DNA from 3 places in the Fictibacillus enclensis genome. Region 2 is predicted to be linked to each of the others. Evidence: a T-box and tRNA genes for the amino acid it is inferred to sense, from the RefSeq annotation. Region 2 holds a T-box; the other regions hold tRNA genes.

Region 1 (3,264 bases), 1.5 Mb from region 2:
GATAACGCTTGCCACCTACGTATTACCGCGGCTGCTGGCACGTAGTTAGCCGTGGCTTTCTGGTCAGGTACCGTCAAGGTACCGGCAGTTACTCCGGTACTTGTTCTTCTCTGACAACAGAGCTTTACGACCCGAAGGCCTTCATCGCTCACGCGGCGTTGCTCGGTCAGACTTTCGTCCATTGCCGAAGATTCCCTACTGCTGCCTCCCGTAGGAGTCTGGGCCGTGTCTCAGTCCCAGTGTGGCCGATCACCCTCTCAGGTCGGCTACGCATCGTCGCCTTGGTGAGCCGTTACCTCACCAACTAGCTAATGCGCCGCGGGCCCATCTGTAAGCGTCAGCCGAAACCGACTTTCAAAAAAGAAGCAGGCGCTTCTCGTTATCATCCGGTATTAGCTCCGGTTTCCCGGAGTTATCCCCGTCTTACAGGCAGGTTACCCACGTGTTACTCACCCGTCCGCCGCTAAATCAGAGGAGCAAGCTCCTCGTCATTCGCTCGACTTGCATGTATTAGGCACGCCGCCAGCGTTCATCCTGAGCCAGGATCAAACTCTCCAATAAAGTGTTTGATATAGCTCTTAATGTTTAAAAATAAGAAATTGATGGGATTGTAAAATCCCTGACTTACTCTGGCTTTTGTTTGGTTTTCAAAGAACATCAATGCTGCTTTAAAAACAGCAACTTTCATATTGTACCCATTAAAAAAGAAAATGTCAATAGCATTTTCTAAATGGTGGAGCCTAGCGGGATCGAACCGCTGACCTCCTGCGTGCAAGGCAGGCGCTCTCCCAGCTGAGCTAAGGCCCCGAAGTGAAGATGGTCGGGAAGACAGGATTTGAACCTGCGACCCCCTGGTCCCAAACCAGGTGCTCTACCAAGCTGAGCCACTTCCCGTTATGGCGCGCCCTGAGAGATTCGAACTCCCGACCTTTTGATTCGTAGTCAAACACTCTATCCAGCTGAGCTAAGGGCGCATAAAAAAACATTCTATTGGTGCCGAGGGCCGGACTCGAACCGGCACGGTAGTCACCTACCGCAGGATTTTAAGTCCTGTGTGTCTGCCAATTCCACCACCCCGGCAGGCAGAAAAAAATGGAGCGGAAGACGGGATTCGAACCCGCGACCCCAACCTTGGCAAGGTTGTATTCTACCACTGAACTACTTCCGCATCCGTATGGTGCGGGTGAAGGGACTCGAACCCCCACGTCATAAGACACTAGATCCTAAGTCTAGCGCGTCTGCCAATTCCGCCACACCCGCAATATACAATTATAAAACTGGTGAGCCATGAAGGACTCGAACCTTCGACCCTCTGATTAAAAGTCAGATGCTCTACCAACTGAGCTAATGGCTCTCTTTAAGTGGTGCCGGCTAGAGGACTTGAACCCCCAACCTACTGATTACAAGTCAGTTGCTCTACCAATTGAGCTAAACCGGCGAAATAATGGTGGAGGATGACGGGTTCGAACCGCCGACCCCCTGCTTGTAAGGCAGGTGCTCTCCCAGCTGAGCTAATCCTCCATTATGTATGCCCGGCAACGTCCTACTCTTACAGGGGGAAGCCCCCAACTACCATCGGCGCTGAAGAGCTTAACTTCCGTGTTCGGTATGGGAACGGGTGTGACCTCTTCGCTATTGCCACCAGACATATATCGGTTTGTGATCAACGGCGATTTTCTTCGTCAGCTTCACTCCTCCTCTTCCTCATGTACGGTAAAGTACACTCCGGAGAGTCGTCGTTTTGCTTCCTCGAATCTCTTGTCGCTGACAAACCTTTTGTTTTTGAGGCATATTCCCTCAAAACTAGATAACTTCATCCAAACTTACTGATAACGTCCAGCTTCATGAACCATATCCTCGAGGTCGTTTCGTCCCTTCCGACGAACACCAAAACCGTGTTCTTGTCAGGGTCTCCAACGCTTGTCGGATATAAGCGGTTCATTCCGCTTTTGTTTTTAAGGATAAGCCCTCGACCGATTAGTATCTGTCAGCTCCACGTGTCACCACGCTTCCACACCAGACCTATCAACCTCATCATCTCTAAGGGGTCTTACTCACTTGACGTGATGGGAAATCTCATCTTGAGGGGGGCTTCATGCTTAGATGCTTTCAGCACTTATCCCGTCCACACGTAGCTACCCAGCTATGCCCCTGGCGGAACAACTGGTACACCAGCGGTGTGTCCATCCCGGTCCTCTCGTACTAAGGACAGCTCCTCTCAAATTTCCTGCGCCCGCGACGGATAGGGACCGAACTGTCTCACGACGTTCTGAACCCAGCTCGCGTACCGCTTTAATGGGCGAACAGCCCAACCCTTGGGACCTACTTCAGCCCCAGGATGCGATGAGCCGACATCGAGGTGCCAAACCTCCCCGTCGATGTGGACTCTTGGGGGAGATAAGCCTGTTATCCCCAGGGTAGCTTTTATCCGTTGAGCGATGGCCCTTCCATGCGGAACCACCGGATCACTAAGCCCGACTTTCGTCCCTGCTCGACTTGTAGGTCTCGCAGTCAAGCTCCCTTGTGCCTTTACACTCTGCGAATGATTTCCAACCATTCTGAGGGAACCTTTGGGCGCCTCCGTTACGATTTAGGAGGCGACCGCCCCAGTCAAACTGCCCACCTGACACTGTCTCCGAACCGGATCACGGTTCCAGGTTAGAATTTCAATACAGTCAGGGTAGTATCCCACCGACGCCTCCATCGAAGCTGGCGCTCCGACTTCTCAGGCTCCTACCTATCCTGTACAAACTGTACCAAAATCCAATATCAAGCTGCAGTAAAGCTCCATGGGGTCTTTCCGTCCTGTCGCGGGTAACCTGCATCTTCACAGGTACTATAATTTCACCGGGTCTCTCGTTGAGACAGTATCCAAATCGTTACACCTTTCGTGCGGGTCGGAACTTACCCGACAAGGAATTTCGCTACCTTAGGACCGTTATAGTTACGGCCGCCGTTTACTGGGGCTTCAATTCAGAGCTTCTCCCCTAAGGGATAACCCCTCCTCTTAACCTTCCAGCACCGGGCAGGTGTCAGCCCCTATACTTCGCCTTGCGGCTTCGCAGAGACCTGTGTTTTTGCTAAACAGTCGCTTGGATCTATTCACTGCGGCTCTCTCGGGCGATAAACCCTACCAGAGCACCCCTTCTCCCGAAGTTACGGGGTCATTTTGCCGAGTTCCTTAACGAGAGTTCTCCCGATCATCTTAGGATTCTCTCCTCGCCTACCTGTGTCGGTTTGCGGTACGGGCACCTCTTTCCTCAC
Region 2 (3,264 bases):
ACTTGTCGAAGGATAAATAATAGTGCTTTTGTACTAATAGCTGTGAATAAAAAAGAGAGACTTCTCATTTGCATGAGAAATTCTCTCTTTTCCATCATTTTTTATTCTCAATTTCTACCTTGAGTTTTTTTAGAAAATCCTCCGGTTTCATAAACACAGATGTCCTTTCGCTGTACCTTCTTACGCTGACTCCTTCGTTTTTGACTTCTTCATCACCGATTACGAGAGTATACGGAGTTTTCAGGATTTGCGCCTCACGGATTTTATACCCCAGTTTCTCCTCTCTGAGATCTGCTTCTGCTCTGATTCCCGCACCTCTTAATTGTTGCAGGAGTTCCTTTGCATTTTCCGAATGCGCATCAAGCGACACCGGGATAATTTTAACCTGCACCGGAGAAAGCCAAACCGGGAAAGCTCCGGCATAATGTTCGATCAGTATGCCCAAAAAGCGGTCAATGGAGCCAAGAACCGCACGGTGAATGACTACCGGACGCCGCTTTTCATTATGCTCATCCACATAATGAAGGTCGAACTTTTCCGGCATTTGAAAATCAAGTTGGACCGTTGCACATTGATGGCTTCTCTTTATGGCATCTCGGATATGAAAATCAATTTTTGGGCCGTAAAATGCGCCGTCTCCTTCATTGATCCGGTAAGAGAAACCTGCCTTTTGCAATACAGTTGCCAGAGCGCTTTCAGCTTGATTCCAGAGCGTTTCATCTCCCATAAAATCCTCCGGCCGTGTGGAAAGCTCGACCTCGAAAGAAAAGCCAAATGTGCTGTAGACCTCATTGACAACTCGTAAAACAGATGTTAGTTCCTCTTCAATTTGCTCAGGTGTTACAAAAATATGGGCGTCATCCTGGCAAAACGTCCTGACTCTCAAGAGCCCATTCAACGCACCGCTGTATTCATGGCGGTGCACCTGTCCAAACTCTGCCAGCCTGAGCGGCAGGTCTCGGTAGGAGCGCCGCTTATTTTTGTAAATGAGCATATGTCCGGGACAATTCATTGGTTTTAATGCAAAACTTGCGTCATCCACATTTGTGAAATACATATTATCCTTGTAATGCCCCCAGTGGCCCGACTTCTCCCACAGCCTCTGATTCATCATCAGCGGAGTCCTGACTTCTTCAAACCCGCCCATATCCTGGAATTTCTGTAAAAATCCTTCGAGTTCCTTTCGAATCACCTGTCCTTTCGGCAAGAAAAACGGCATTCCTGGAGCTTCATCGGAAAACATAAACAACTCCAGTTCTTTACCAAGCTTCCGGTGATTTCGTTTGGCAGATTCCTCCAAGAACTGCAGATGCTCATCCAGCTCCTTTTTAGAAGAAAACGCCACACCATAAATCCGCTGCAGCATCCGATTATTGGAATCTCCCCTCCAGTAGGCACCAGAAACCGAAGTTAATTTGAATGCCTTAATCCGCCCTGTTGAAGGTAGATGAGGCCCCCGGCACAAATCCCGGAATTCGCCTTGTTTATAAAAAGTGATCAGCTCTCCTTCAGGAATATCACGCAGCAATTCAAGCTTGAGCTCATCCTCCTTATCCTGCCAGTAGCGGGCGGCTTCCTCTCTTATTGCCGTTAACCGCTCAATCCGTAAATTTTCGGCAATGATTTTCTTCATTTCGGCTTCTATGGCGGAAAGATCTTCATTGGAGATGGAAACTGGCAGATCAAAATCATAATAAAACCCATTTTCAATGGCAGGGCCGATCCCAAACTTCACCTCTCCATAAATCCGTTGAACCGCCTGTGCAAGAACGTGGGCTGCGCTATGCCTTAAAACCTCTTCGCCTTCAGGGGATTGCAGACTAATAATTTCGATGTTTGCATCTTTTTCAAGAGGTGTGCTGAGATCTGAAAGCCGTCCATTTACCTTGCCGGCAACTGCTTTTTTGCTTAATTCCGGGCTGATGGAAGCCGCAATTTCATGAACAGATACACCTTGCGGATAGCTGTGCCGGGAACCATCGGGGAACTGAAGGCTGATTTCGTTTGCTTTCATTTTTCATCTCTCCATTCTGTTTTTAAATAACAAAAAGCACACCCATCCCTCATCTAGGGACGAGTGTGCTTTTACCCGTGGTTCCACCCTGGTTCCCGCCATTACCGATCAATGGCGGCTCCATTTGCTTTAACGCAGCATCTGCGGAATAAGCTAATCAATCCAGTTCACCCATTCAGCTCCCAGGCGGTAATCCGTGCCCCTTTGTCAGGAAGTTCTCAGCTCTCCTTCCTTCTCTGTATGACCGGTTGGCAATAGATATTGTCCTGTTCAACACTATTTTTAATTTAGGAGATGAGAAAAAGAAAAAACGCACTCATCCCAAACAAAAGGGACGAGTGCGTTTTACCCGTGGTTCCACCCAGATTCCCATCAAACAGCATGGCTATTTGATGGCTCCTTGGCTTTAACGCAGCGTCTGCGGTATGAGCTACTGTGTTCACCCATACAGCTCAAGGATGGTAAGCCGTTCCGCTGCGTTGGGAAGTTCTCAGCACCCTTCCTCTCTGTGCAACCGTACAGAATGGCTCATGTTCCTTTCAATGCTTTTTAACCGATCAGTTTTATTAAAATACAATATACAGCATATTCCAAAGGGATACAAGAAATTTTTTAAGAGTTCCTATTTTTTTCGATAATTTCGGGACCTTCAGCCTCACCGACCACGATGAGATCGGCACCATTCAAAAACAGGCCGTGCTCTACTACACCCGTCAGGCTGTCTAGCCATGTTGCCAGCTGCTCGGGTTCACGAATCTCCTCCAAATGAAGATCAATAATATAATGGCCGCTGTCTGTCACATAAGGAGCATTTTCTTTGTCCCGGATCACTGGCGAAAGACCCTGTTTTTCAAAATATCGAAATAATCGCTGTGCTCCAAACGGAATCACTTCTACAGGAAGAGGAAATTTCCCCAATGTTTGTACTTTCTTGGCGGGGTCCACCACCCAAATCACTTTCGCCGAGGCATTAGCGACCACTTTTTCAAACAAAAGTGCCCCGCCTCCTCCTTTAATGCCATTAAGCTTGGGATCCACTTCATCCGCACCATCAATGGTCAGGTCGATCTTATCCACGTCATCAATGGAAATCAGCGGAATACCAAGAGATTGAGCCAGCTTGGTCGTAGAAGCTGACGTTGATACACCTTTTATCCGAAGACCGTTTTTCACGGCCTCTCCCACCTTTTGTATGGTATAAAACACGGTGGAGCCTGTGCCAAGTCCGACCGTCATCCCGTCTTCGATGT
Region 3 (3,264 bases), 1.4 Mb from region 2:
GGATACTGTCTCAACGAGAGACCCGGTGAAATTATAGTACCTGTGAAGATGCAGGTTACCCGCGACAGGACGGAAAGACCCCATGGAGCTTTACTGCAGCTTGATATTGGATTTTGGTACAGTTTGTACAGGATAGGTAGGAGCCTGAGAAGTCGGAGCGCCAGCTTCGATGGAGGCGTCGGTGGGATACTACCCTGACTGTATTGAAATTCTAACCTGGAACCGTGATCCGGTTCGGAGACAGTGTCAGGTGGGCAGTTTGACTGGGGCGGTCGCCTCCTAAATCGTAACGGAGGCGCCCAAAGGTTCCCTCAGAATGGTTGGAAATCATTCGCAGAGTGTAAAGGCACAAGGGAGCTTGACTGCGAGACCTACAAGTCGAGCAGGGACGAAAGTCGGGCTTAGTGATCCGGTGGTTCCGCATGGAAGGGCCATCGCTCAACGGATAAAAGCTACCCTGGGGATAACAGGCTTATCTCCCCCAAGAGTCCACATCGACGGGGAGGTTTGGCACCTCGATGTCGGCTCATCGCATCCTGGGGCTGAAGTAGGTCCCAAGGGTTGGGCTGTTCGCCCATTAAAGCGGTACGCGAGCTGGGTTCAGAACGTCGTGAGACAGTTCGGTCCCTATCCGTCGCGGGCGCAGGAAATTTGAGAGGAGCTGTCCTTAGTACGAGAGGACCGGGATGGACACACCGCTGGTGTACCAGTTGTTCCGCCAGGGGCATAGCTGGGTAGCTACGTGTGGACGGGATAAGTGCTGAAAGCATCTAAGCATGAAGCCCCCCTCAAGATGAGATTTCCCATCACGTCAAGTGAGTAAGACCCCTTAGAGATGATGAGGTTGATAGGTCTGGTGTGGAAGCGTGGTGACACGTGGAGCTGACAGATACTAATCGGTCGAGGGCTTATCCTTAAAAACAAAAGCGGAATGAACCGCTTATATCCGACAAGCGTTGGAGACCCTGACAAGAACACGATTTTGGTGTTCGTGGGAAGGGACGAAACGACCTCGAGGATATGGTTCATGAAGCTGGACGTTATCAGTAAGTTTGGATGAAGGTTATCTAGTTTTGAGGGAATATGCCTCAAAAAAAGCTCTTGCCAAAAGAGCAAAAACATTGTAAAATATATCTTGTCCTTGTAATTTAGGACAAACTTTGAAAGACAGTCTGGTGGCGATAGCGAAGAGGTCACACCCGTTCCCATACCGAACACGGAAGTTAAGCTCTTTTGCGCCGATGGTAGTTGGGGGATTCCCCCTGTTAGAGTAGGACGCTGCCGGGCTTTCATTTCAACCCTTTTTGTTTGTGGATTTCTAATTAGTTTATTATTCCACAGTAGCTCAGTGGTAGAGCTATCGGCTGTTAACCGATCGGTCGTAGGTTCGAGTCCTACCTGTGGAGCCATGCTTCCATAGCTCAGTAGGTAGAGTGCTTCCATGGTAAGGAAGAGGTCACCGGTTCGAGCCCGGTTGGAAGCTCCAGTCGGCCCGTTGGTCAAGCGGTTAAGACACCGCCCTTTCACGGCGGTAACACGGGTTCGAATCCCGTACGGGTCACCATGTTTTTTCATGAAAATGAAAACAACCAAGTTCTTTTGAAAAAAAGAACCAAGTTCTTTTCTAACGAAAAGAACCAATAATATTCCATTTGGAGGATTAGCTCAGCTGGGAGAGCACCTGCCTTACAAGCAGGGGGTCGGCGGTTCGAACCCGTCATCCTCCACCATTTTTATCACCATTGTTTACAACGCCGGTTTAGCTCAATTGGTAGAGCAACTGACTTGTAATCAGTAGGTTGGGGGTTCAAGTCCTCTAGCCGGCACCATTTTAATAAGAAATACCGGAATCCTTTTTTTATGTGGAGGGGTAGCGAAGTGGCTAAACGCGGCGGACTGTAAATCCGCTCCCTCCGGGTTCGGCGGTTCGAATCCGTCCCCCTCCACCACTTATCTTTTTAAAAACAGTTTTGGTAAGCAACATGAGCCATTAGCTCAGTCACGAGCAACGCTTCGTGGTTGAACGGCGAGTTGTCTCGACGGACATAACAACATGAGCCATTAGCTCAGTCGGTAGAGCATCTGACTTTTAATCAGAGGGTCGAAGGTTCGAGTCCTTCATGGCTCACCACTTTCTGAATAAAAGACAGAAAGCATGGGCATAACGTTATAATAAGGTTAATATGCGGGTGTAGTTTAGTGGTAAAACAAGAGCCTTCCAAGCTCTGGTCGTGAGTTCGATTCTCATCACCCGCTCCATTTTATTTTGGGGCCTTAGCTCAGCTGGGAGAGCGCCTGCCTTGCACGCAGGAGGTCAGCGGTTCGATCCCGCTAGGCTCCACCATACATAATAAACGTACAGTCTTTGGACTTTTGTCCAAAGGCTTTTTTTATTGCCGAATGCCAGACTCTTATTCCTTCATTTGATCCAACTGTATCTAATAATTATCCACTCTATCTATAGAAAGCGCTTACTACCGGGTATATCTATGCAATTTTCTGTCCAGTTGAACCACCTGTAAGGGACAGGCTAAAATTAATTGAAAGAATATTGAAACGCAGCTTAGGGGGAGGCCTACATATGAAGAAGGATATTACACTTATCGGGGTACCAATGGATTTAGGGCAAACACGGCGGGGAGTAGATATGGGTCCAAGTGCCATTCGATATGCAGGCATTGTGGAACGGCTGAAGGATATTGAATACAACGTTCTCGACTTTGGGGATATTGAGATTGCCCGGCCGGGAACGATCGAGGAAACCATTGAAACGAACCTGAAGAACCTGGAAGAAGTGGCTTCTGCCAGTGAGAACCTGGCTCAGGCTGTTTCGGATGTTATTCAGGAGAACCGCTTTCCGCTTGTTCTGGGAGGGGACCACAGTATCGCGATCGGATCACTTGCAGGCATCTCCAAGCATTATGAGAACCTTGGGGTCATCTGGTATGATGCCCATGGAGACTTGAACACAGCAGATACCTCACCAAGCGGAAACATTCATGGTATGCCTCTTGCTGCAAGTTTGGGCATTGGCCATGAATCGTTAACTCGCATTGGGGGATACGAACAGAAAGTTAAACCGGAAAATATCGTTATCATCGGGGCGCGTTCTCTTGATGAGGGAGAAAAGACGTTGATCAAGGAACGCGGGATCAAGGTGTATACGATGCATGAGATTGACCGGATCGGTATGACGAAGGTGATGGAGGAAACGATTGAGTACTTGTCCGCAAAAACAGATGGAGTTCACCTCAGTCTTGACCT

Evidence for each region. A T-box is a leader RNA that pairs with one kind of tRNA and senses whether it is charged. The one in region 2 lies ahead of thrS (threonine--tRNA ligase), so its partner is inferred to be a tRNA-Thr.
Region 1: it encodes a tRNA-Thr, which carries the amino acid that the T-box ahead of thrS (threonine--tRNA ligase) is inferred to sense. The anticodon was not compared.
Region 3: it encodes a tRNA-Thr, which carries the amino acid that the T-box ahead of thrS (threonine--tRNA ligase) is inferred to sense. The anticodon was not compared.

What each region holds. Positions count from the first base shown of each region.
Region 1 is NZ_CP126109.1:92,509-95,772, reverse strand. Features, by position in the region: rRNA gene QNH15_RS00515 (16S ribosomal RNA) at 1-561, opposite strand, end outside; tRNA gene QNH15_RS00510 (tRNA-Ala) at 732-807, opposite strand; tRNA gene QNH15_RS00505 (tRNA-Pro) at 818-894, opposite strand; tRNA gene QNH15_RS00500 (tRNA-Arg) at 898-974, opposite strand; tRNA gene QNH15_RS00495 (tRNA-Leu) at 992-1,080, opposite strand; tRNA gene QNH15_RS00490 (tRNA-Gly) at 1,094-1,168, opposite strand; tRNA gene QNH15_RS00485 (tRNA-Leu) at 1,176-1,260, opposite strand; tRNA gene QNH15_RS00480 (tRNA-Lys) at 1,279-1,354, opposite strand; tRNA gene QNH15_RS00475 (tRNA-Thr) at 1,363-1,438, opposite strand; tRNA gene QNH15_RS00470 (tRNA-Val) at 1,446-1,521, opposite strand; rRNA gene rrf (5S ribosomal RNA) at 1,531-1,646, opposite strand; rRNA gene QNH15_RS00460 (23S ribosomal RNA) at 1,958-3,264, opposite strand, start outside.
Region 2 is NZ_CP126109.1:1,607,836-1,611,099, reverse strand. Features, by position in the region: gene thrS (threonine--tRNA ligase) at 95-2,014, opposite strand; T-box leader at 2,342-2,566, opposite strand; gene rpiA (ribose-5-phosphate isomerase RpiA) at 2,627-3,264, opposite strand, start outside.
Region 3 is NZ_CP126109.1:165,255-168,518, forward strand. Features, by position in the region: rRNA gene QNH15_RS00930 (23S ribosomal RNA) at 1-916, shown strand, start outside; rRNA gene rrf (5S ribosomal RNA) at 1,172-1,287, shown strand; tRNA gene QNH15_RS00940 (tRNA-Asn) at 1,335-1,409, shown strand; tRNA gene QNH15_RS00945 (tRNA-Thr) at 1,411-1,486, shown strand; tRNA gene QNH15_RS00950 (tRNA-Glu) at 1,490-1,564, shown strand; tRNA gene QNH15_RS00955 (tRNA-Val) at 1,655-1,730, shown strand; tRNA gene QNH15_RS00960 (tRNA-Thr) at 1,754-1,829, shown strand; tRNA gene QNH15_RS00965 (tRNA-Tyr) at 1,865-1,949, shown strand; tRNA gene QNH15_RS00970 (tRNA-Lys) at 2,056-2,131, shown strand; tRNA gene QNH15_RS00975 (tRNA-Gly) at 2,186-2,259, shown strand; tRNA gene QNH15_RS00980 (tRNA-Ala) at 2,269-2,344, shown strand; gene rocF (arginase) at 2,582-3,264, shown strand, end outside.